Regions from separate parts of the Paenibacillus sp. WLX2291 genome, predicted to be linked through region 1. Evidence: riboswitches for the same ligand, from Rfam matches in the RefSeq annotation. Region 1 holds a riboswitch; the other holds the start of a gene.
What was found. Region 1 has a riboswitch for S-adenosylmethionine ahead of metA (homoserine O-succinyltransferase). Riboswitches for the same ligand answer to the same signal wherever they lie in the genome.
Positions count from the first base shown of each region.

Region 2: linked by a shared signal. The riboswitch ahead of ACDE64_RS19100 (methionine ABC transporter ATP-binding protein) and the one ahead of metA (homoserine O-succinyltransferase) in region 1 are both predicted to bind S-adenosylmethionine.

Region 1 covers NZ_CP176755.1:1,585,849-1,589,338, reverse strand. Annotated here, with positions in the region: gene ACDE64_RS06895 (aminotransferase class I/II-fold pyridoxal phosphate-dependent enzyme) at 1-871, opposite strand, end outside; gene metA (homoserine O-succinyltransferase) at 939-1,880, opposite strand; SAM riboswitch class I at 2,031-2,167, opposite strand; gene corA (magnesium/cobalt transporter CorA) at 2,646-3,490, shown strand, end outside.
Region 2 covers NZ_CP176755.1:4,461,561-4,465,050, forward strand. Annotated here, with positions in the region: gene ACDE64_RS19095 (methionine ABC transporter permease) at 1-359, opposite strand, end outside; gene ACDE64_RS19100 (methionine ABC transporter ATP-binding protein) at 434-1,453, opposite strand; SAM riboswitch class I at 1,585-1,736, opposite strand; gene ACDE64_RS19105 (COX15/CtaA family protein) at 2,200-3,210, opposite strand; gene ACDE64_RS19110 (thioredoxin family protein) at 3,392-3,490, opposite strand, start outside.

The DNA of each region.
Region 1 (3,490 bases):
GATGATCTGGCAATGCAGGATAGAACACTTCGGCAATTTGCGGATGCTCTAGCAGATGGTTCGCAATTGTTGTTGCGTTGTATTCATGACGCTCCATACGCAGCGCCAACGTCTTCATGCCTTTCATCAGCTGATACGAATCGGTTGGTGACAGTACTGCGCCAATCGAATTGTGCAGAAATGCCATCTCATCAGACAACTCTTTACCTTTGGTAATGATCAATCCGGCGAGTACGTCGTTATGTCCGCCCAGATATTTGGTCGCACTGTGTACAACGATGTCCGCCCCCAGCTCAATCGGACGTTGGAAAAATGGCGATAGCAGCGTGTTATCCACGATGGTCAGCAGGTTGTACTGTTTCGCCCATGTCGCTACCGCTTCGATATCGGTAATCATCATTAGCGGATTGGTCGGCGTTTCGATAAATACCGCTTTGGTGTTGTCCTGTACGATGTTGTCCATCGCTTCCAGATCGTTCGTGTCTACATAAGATGCAGTGATGCCAAATTTGGACAGGATGCGTTCCAGCAAACGATACGTTCCGCCATACAGATCAAGCGAGACGATCAGATGATCGCCCTGACCAAACAGCGCGAAGATCGTTTGCAGTGCCGCCATGCCGGAGCTACAGGCAAACCCTGCATCACCGGATTCCAGTCCAGCTGCCGCTTCTTCCAGTACAGCGCGAGTCGGGTTGGTTGTACGAATATAGTCAAAGCCTGTACTTTGCCCAAGTGCTGGATGACGGAATGCAGTCGAATGGTAAATGGGGAAATTCACAGCTCCTGTTACCGGCTCATGGATCGACCCAATCTGGGCTAACCGGCTTTCAATACTAAGTGAAGATTCATTCTTTTTGTGTTCCGTCATATGTTACTTCCTCCTCAGATATCCAATTCAAGTTTGATATGATCTCTTTTGATATAGTCTCTACTGTTTAAATGGAATACAGACCGATTTCGGCTTTGCTTGCTTCCAGATCGTACGGAGTTTCTTGATACACGTAATAGTTCAACCAGTTGGAGAACAGCAAGTTTGCATGCGCGCGCCAGATCGACGGCGGCGTGCGAGTTGGATCGTCGTTTGGATAGTAATTTTTCGGGACAGCGATGTCCATACCGCGTGCGATATCGCGGTCGTATTCCCATTTCAGAGATAATGGATCATATTCGGAATGACCGGTGACGAAAATTTGTTTGCCGTCTTTTGTCGCTACGATGTAGATACCGGCATCTTCCGACTCGGATAGAATTTCTAGCTCTGGTACGTTCTCAATATCTTCGCGCCGCACTTCGGTATGACGGGAATGCGGGGCAAAATATAATTCGTCGAATCCTCGCAGCAGTTGCACATTATTTTTGTTGAGCGTATGCGGGAATACACCAAAGCATTTCTCCGGCAGATCGACTTTTGGTACGCCGAAGTGGTGATATAAGCCAGCCTGTGATGCCCAACAGATGTGCATCGTCGAGGTGACGTTGGATTTGCTCCATTCGAAAATTTCCTGAATCTCTTCCCAGTAATTCACATCTTCAAAATCCATCGTCTCCACTGGCGCACCGGTGACGATCAGACCGTCAAAGCGTAGATGCTTGACTTCTGGAAAGGTTTTGTAAAAGGCGTTCAGGTACTCAGCAGATGTGTTTTTGGATGTGTGGGAACGCGTATGCAGCAAGTAAATGTCCACTTGCAGCGGACTGTTACTGAGCAACCGCAGCAATTGCGTTTCGGTCGTCTCCTTCGTCGGCATGAGGTTCAACAACGCGATGCGCAGCGGACGAATATCCTGCTGGTACGCGCGCGATTCATCCATCACGAAAATATTTTCCCCGGAAAGGATCTCTTTCGCCGGTAAACTGTCTGGAATTTTGATTGGCATACTGATTCACTCCTTGAAATGTGTGGATAATACAGCCGAGCAGCTGCCCGCATGATGGAAGGAGAGTTGCGATGTGTAACGCAAAAAGACCTTTCTCCAAAACATACTGAGAAAGGTCATATCCGCAAAGGATGCGTCTATATAGCGCCTCTCTCATCTGTCAGCAGATACCAGATACTTCATCGTAGGATGTACCTGTATCTCTGCTAGAATTAGCACCGTACAGTATATGACTGCCGGTTGCCGGGCTTCATAGGGCTAGTCCCTCCGCCTGCTCTTGATAAGATTCGCTGTATTTGATTATGGGGTAAAAAATAGAAAGACACGTTATCATTTATTCCAATATGGGATGTTCCAGATGGAAGCTCACCGGATTGGATATACGATATCGTATACCATCGTCATACCTATCGTCAAGGGTAAGTTCTACCGATATACAACTTATATCGTGACGTGATGAATTAAGCTTGAAAGCCTGCTGTCGCCACGGTATACTTAACAAGTATTTGGCGTATTTTCATGTTTTTCGTAAAACATGTTGGTATTCAATTTATTTCAAAGAGGTGAATTTCAAGATGGAAGGCGACCCGAGGAGTAGCTGGCAAGAAGATTCCACCATATCGCAGGAAGAAAACGACAAGAGGATACCGGAGGAGCGCGCCATGTTGAAAATGTAATTTTCAGATTATAGCGAAGCTTTAAATAAGTGTGTACAATTGCCGTCTCTTTCCTGCTCATTTATATGAAAAAGGAGTAGAGCATATTATGAAAATTCGGCACGTAAACGCCGGCAATTTCACGCTGGTTGAGGATGTTAATGAAACACTAGTTGCACCGGAGGAAGGTTTCTACTGGATAGACGCTGGTCTTGATGATCTGATCCTGCTTCAGCCACTCTTTATGCTGCATGATCTGGCGGTTGAGGACATGATGGGCGATGAGGAGCAGCGTCCAAAAATCGAAATTTATGAAAATCACTACTTTATCGTTGTAAACAGTATTCGTTTTGACGATGAAGAGATTTTCCTGCGCGCACTGAACATTTTCTTGGGACGTCATTTTATTATTACCGTGACCAAACAGAAAATCAGTGAGCTGCGCACCCTCAAACCGATTTTGTGGGAAGAGGAAGTGAGTCGTCCAGACAAATTCATGTATCTGCTGGTCGATCTGGTGGTGGATAACTATTTCACCGTTGGCGATCGGATCGAAGATCAAGTCGAGCGGCTGGAAGAAAGTATTCTGATGAATACGAAAAAGTCGCATCTGAACGAAATTATTGGTCTGCGCGGTGAGATTCTGTGGCTCAAACGGGTACTTGGTCCACAGCGCGAGGTTATTAATACGCTCAACAAAAAAGACCTGCGCCTGATCGACGATCAGCTGCAAAAATATTTTAGTGACGTGTACGAGAATGCCGTGAAAGTATCTGAGATGTTTGATACATTCCGCGATCTGATGGGCAACTTACGAGAGGCGTACCAGTCGAGTATCGCCAATCGTGCGAATGAAATTATGCGCGTATTTACCGCCATCACGACGATATTCATGCCGCTCACGGTCATTACGGGCATTTATGGAATGAACTTCGAGAATATGCCGGAGCTGAA
Region 2 (3,490 bases), 2.7 Mb from region 1:
AATACTTTGCCTACAACCTGTCCAGTTGATGCACCCATTGCATAAGCGGCTTCGATTACACCACGATCTACTTCACGCAGTGCCGTCTCCACTAACCTTGCAAAAAACGGCGCAGCCGCAATGACGAGCGGCGGGATCGTTCCTTTGACACCAAGTGTCGTACCAACAATCAGATCCGTGACCGGCAACAATGCCACGATCAGGATAATAAATGGTACTGAACGCAAAATGTTCACGATAACTGACAATACCGTATACAAGCCGCGTAAAAAGCCAGATGTAGAACGAGCAGTCATAAACAGCAACACGCCCAGCGGTAAACCGATCAGCAAGGTAAACAGTCCAGATGCTCCAACCATCTCCAGCGTCTCAATCGTCGCCGTACCGAATTCGCCCCAGTCAATCTGTGAAAAGTCCAGTTCGCCAAAGTTGCTCACGATTCTATCACCTCCACATTCAGACCTTCGGCTTTCAGCATATCCAGCGTCCGCTGAACCGCAGCCGGTTCGCCGTCAAAACGTACGACCAGTTGTCCGTACGGTACACTTTTGAGCGTTCCGATCGTCCCCTGCAAAATGGCAAAGTCTACACCAGTCTCACGTACCGCGCGCGATAAAATCGACTCGTACGTCTTCTCGCCAAGGAAGGAAACTTTGACAGCCGTCGAAGATGCACTGTGTGGACCTGCTAACACGGCATCCAGCAAGGAGCCTTCACTAGATTCACGAGTAATAAAGTCGCGTGTAACTACATGTTTCGGCTTCAGAAATACTTCTGCTACCGGACCTTGCTCGACAATGCCACCCTGATGAATGACTGCGACGCGATCACAGATCGTCTGGATTACGTTCATTTCATGCGTAATCAACACAATCGTCAGATGGAAGCGCTGGTTAATGTCTAGCAGCAGATTGAGGATCGATTGGGTCGTCTGCGGATCAAGCGCCGATGTCGCTTCATCGCATAGCAGCACATCTGGATCGCTTGCTAGTGCACGAGCGATGCCGACACGCTGCTTTTGTCCACCAGACAGCTGCGCTGGATACTTGCGCGCGTGTGCTTCCAGACCGACCAGATTTAGCAATTCCTGCACGCGGGAGCGAATTTTGGCTTCCGGCGTTTTAACCAGACGCAACGGGAAAGCGATATTATCATACACCGTTGCTGAGGACAGCAGATTGAAATGCTGAAAGATCATGCCGATTTTGCGGCGACGGGTTTGCAATGCCCGCTTGCCGAGCCGGGTCATATCTACATCGTCGATCCAGACATGCCCGGAAGTCGGACGCTCCAACAAATTGATACATCGGATGAGCGTACTTTTGCCTGCACCGGAATGACCGATCACACCGAAAATTTCACCTTTTTCAATCGACATGTTCAGGTTGTCCAGTGCCGGACTCAGGTTCTTGCCTTTTCCATATACTTTGGTTAAGTTCTCAAGACGGATCAAACGTAGGGTCCTCCTCCCTGTTGTCAATCATGTTGTGATTTCGTTCGTATCTATTTTCAACCGGTTCTTTTTTATACACAAAAAGAGCCCATTTCCTGCAGAAAAGGGCTCTCTATCCGTAAGATATTGCCTTCTCATCTGCCAAAATCACAGACTGTGCATATGCTGTACAGCTGTCATCTTGTAGGATTTAGCACCATGTCATTTTGAAAAGGCACATGCCATTCACAAAATCGGTTGCCGGGCTTCATCGGGCCAGTCCCTCCACCACTCTCGATAAGAAAATATGAAAACATCGAATGAAAATCTTTACTCAGTATAGTGAACTTCACAGTCTTTGTAAAGTGCAAAATGGGCTTTTTTCACCTATTTCAGCAAATATTCATATTGGTAGAAAGTTCCGCCATTTCCCGTTCACATCGAGTTGGATTGGAAATTAAAATACGTAAAACGGCATATACTGCTAGAACGTGATCGTTGCCATTGCCTACAAAAACAGCTGACAAACACGAATATATCCGTGCTGTCAGCTGTACGTGGCTCGTGGCTCGTAGCTCGTAGCTCGTGGCTCGTGGCTCGTGGCTCGTGGCTCGTGGCTCGTGGCTCGTGGCTCGTGGCTCGTGGCTCGTGGCTCGTGGCTCGTGGCTCGTGGCTCGTGGCTCGTGGCTCGTGGCTCGTGGCTCGTGGCTCGTGGCTCGTGGCTCGTGGCTCGTGGCTCGTGGCTCGTGGCAATTATACTGTAATCATTATCGTGGCGCAGGTACGCCTTTGTCGCCTGGTGTTTCTTTGTTCCATGCGTCCGGTGCGATTTCGCCGCGTGGTCCACGGCTTAATTGCCACGTACGCAAACTCATGTAACATAGAATCCCGAATAAGAACTGAATGAGCAATGTATGTGTCATCGTAGCGAAGAAATAAATTTCCGGCACACTCATCGTAAAGATGTTCACTGCACCGCTCACAAATTGCAGCAAAATGAACAGAACGGCGATCAGACCCATTTTGCGGATACCCGGATTGTTCGGATGATACCGGTAAGCGTAATGACCGAGAATCGCAATGACGATCACCAACGCGACCGCTGCCACACGATGCAGGAAGGCAACGGCTACACCGCCAGACAATTCCGGCACAATCGCTCCATTACAGAGCGGGAAGCCCGAACAGCCACCGCGTGAATCGGTATGTGTAACGAACGCTCCAGTATACACGACGATATACGTGAAGATTGTTGCAAACCAAGTCAGGTTACGGAAGCCTTTGCTGACAGGTGGCTGATTGGACAGATCATGCGTCCGCTGACGTATATGGAGCCGCCGTGCAGTGAACGCCATCAGCATGGAGCTAGAGAAGGCGATCATCGAGAACCCAAAGTGCAATGCCATAACAGCCGAAGATTGTGAAAATACAACTGCCAGTGCGCCCATAATCGCCTGCAATACGACGAAAATAAAGGTCAGCAACGCATACAGTCGCAATTCCCGATTTTTGTTAAAAAACATAAATCCGATAAACGAGAACAATGCGGTCAAACCGGCAAATCCGCTTACTGCCCGATGCGTGTACTCAATAAATGAAGAGATCGTATAGGCGGGAATAAATTTGCCATGACAAAGCGGCCATTGAGCGCCGCATCCCATCCCGGAGCCGGTCTTCGTAACGACTAGACCGCCCATGGTAGCCAAGAACATGGCGAGACAGGTTATATAGCTCAACCATTTTAACTGTTGAATCGTGATCAGTGGCTTGCGTGCCATAATAAGAATCACCCGCTGTTTAGTTAATAGTGACGTTCATGTGAAGTCCTCTTTTATTATAACGAAAGGACAGCCTGTGATACCGCAGGCTTTGTGACAAAAAACGATCAATCTTGCCTACATATCCAACAAAAACAGCCTGCCCCGCATCAGATCGGAACAGGCTATTGACTTGCAATTGTTATTCAGCAGTTTGTGCATTCAATGTATGGTACACCTCAACCGCACGATCGAGAAACTGCTCAATTTCTTGACGGGATTTGCGTGCTTTGTTCACAAA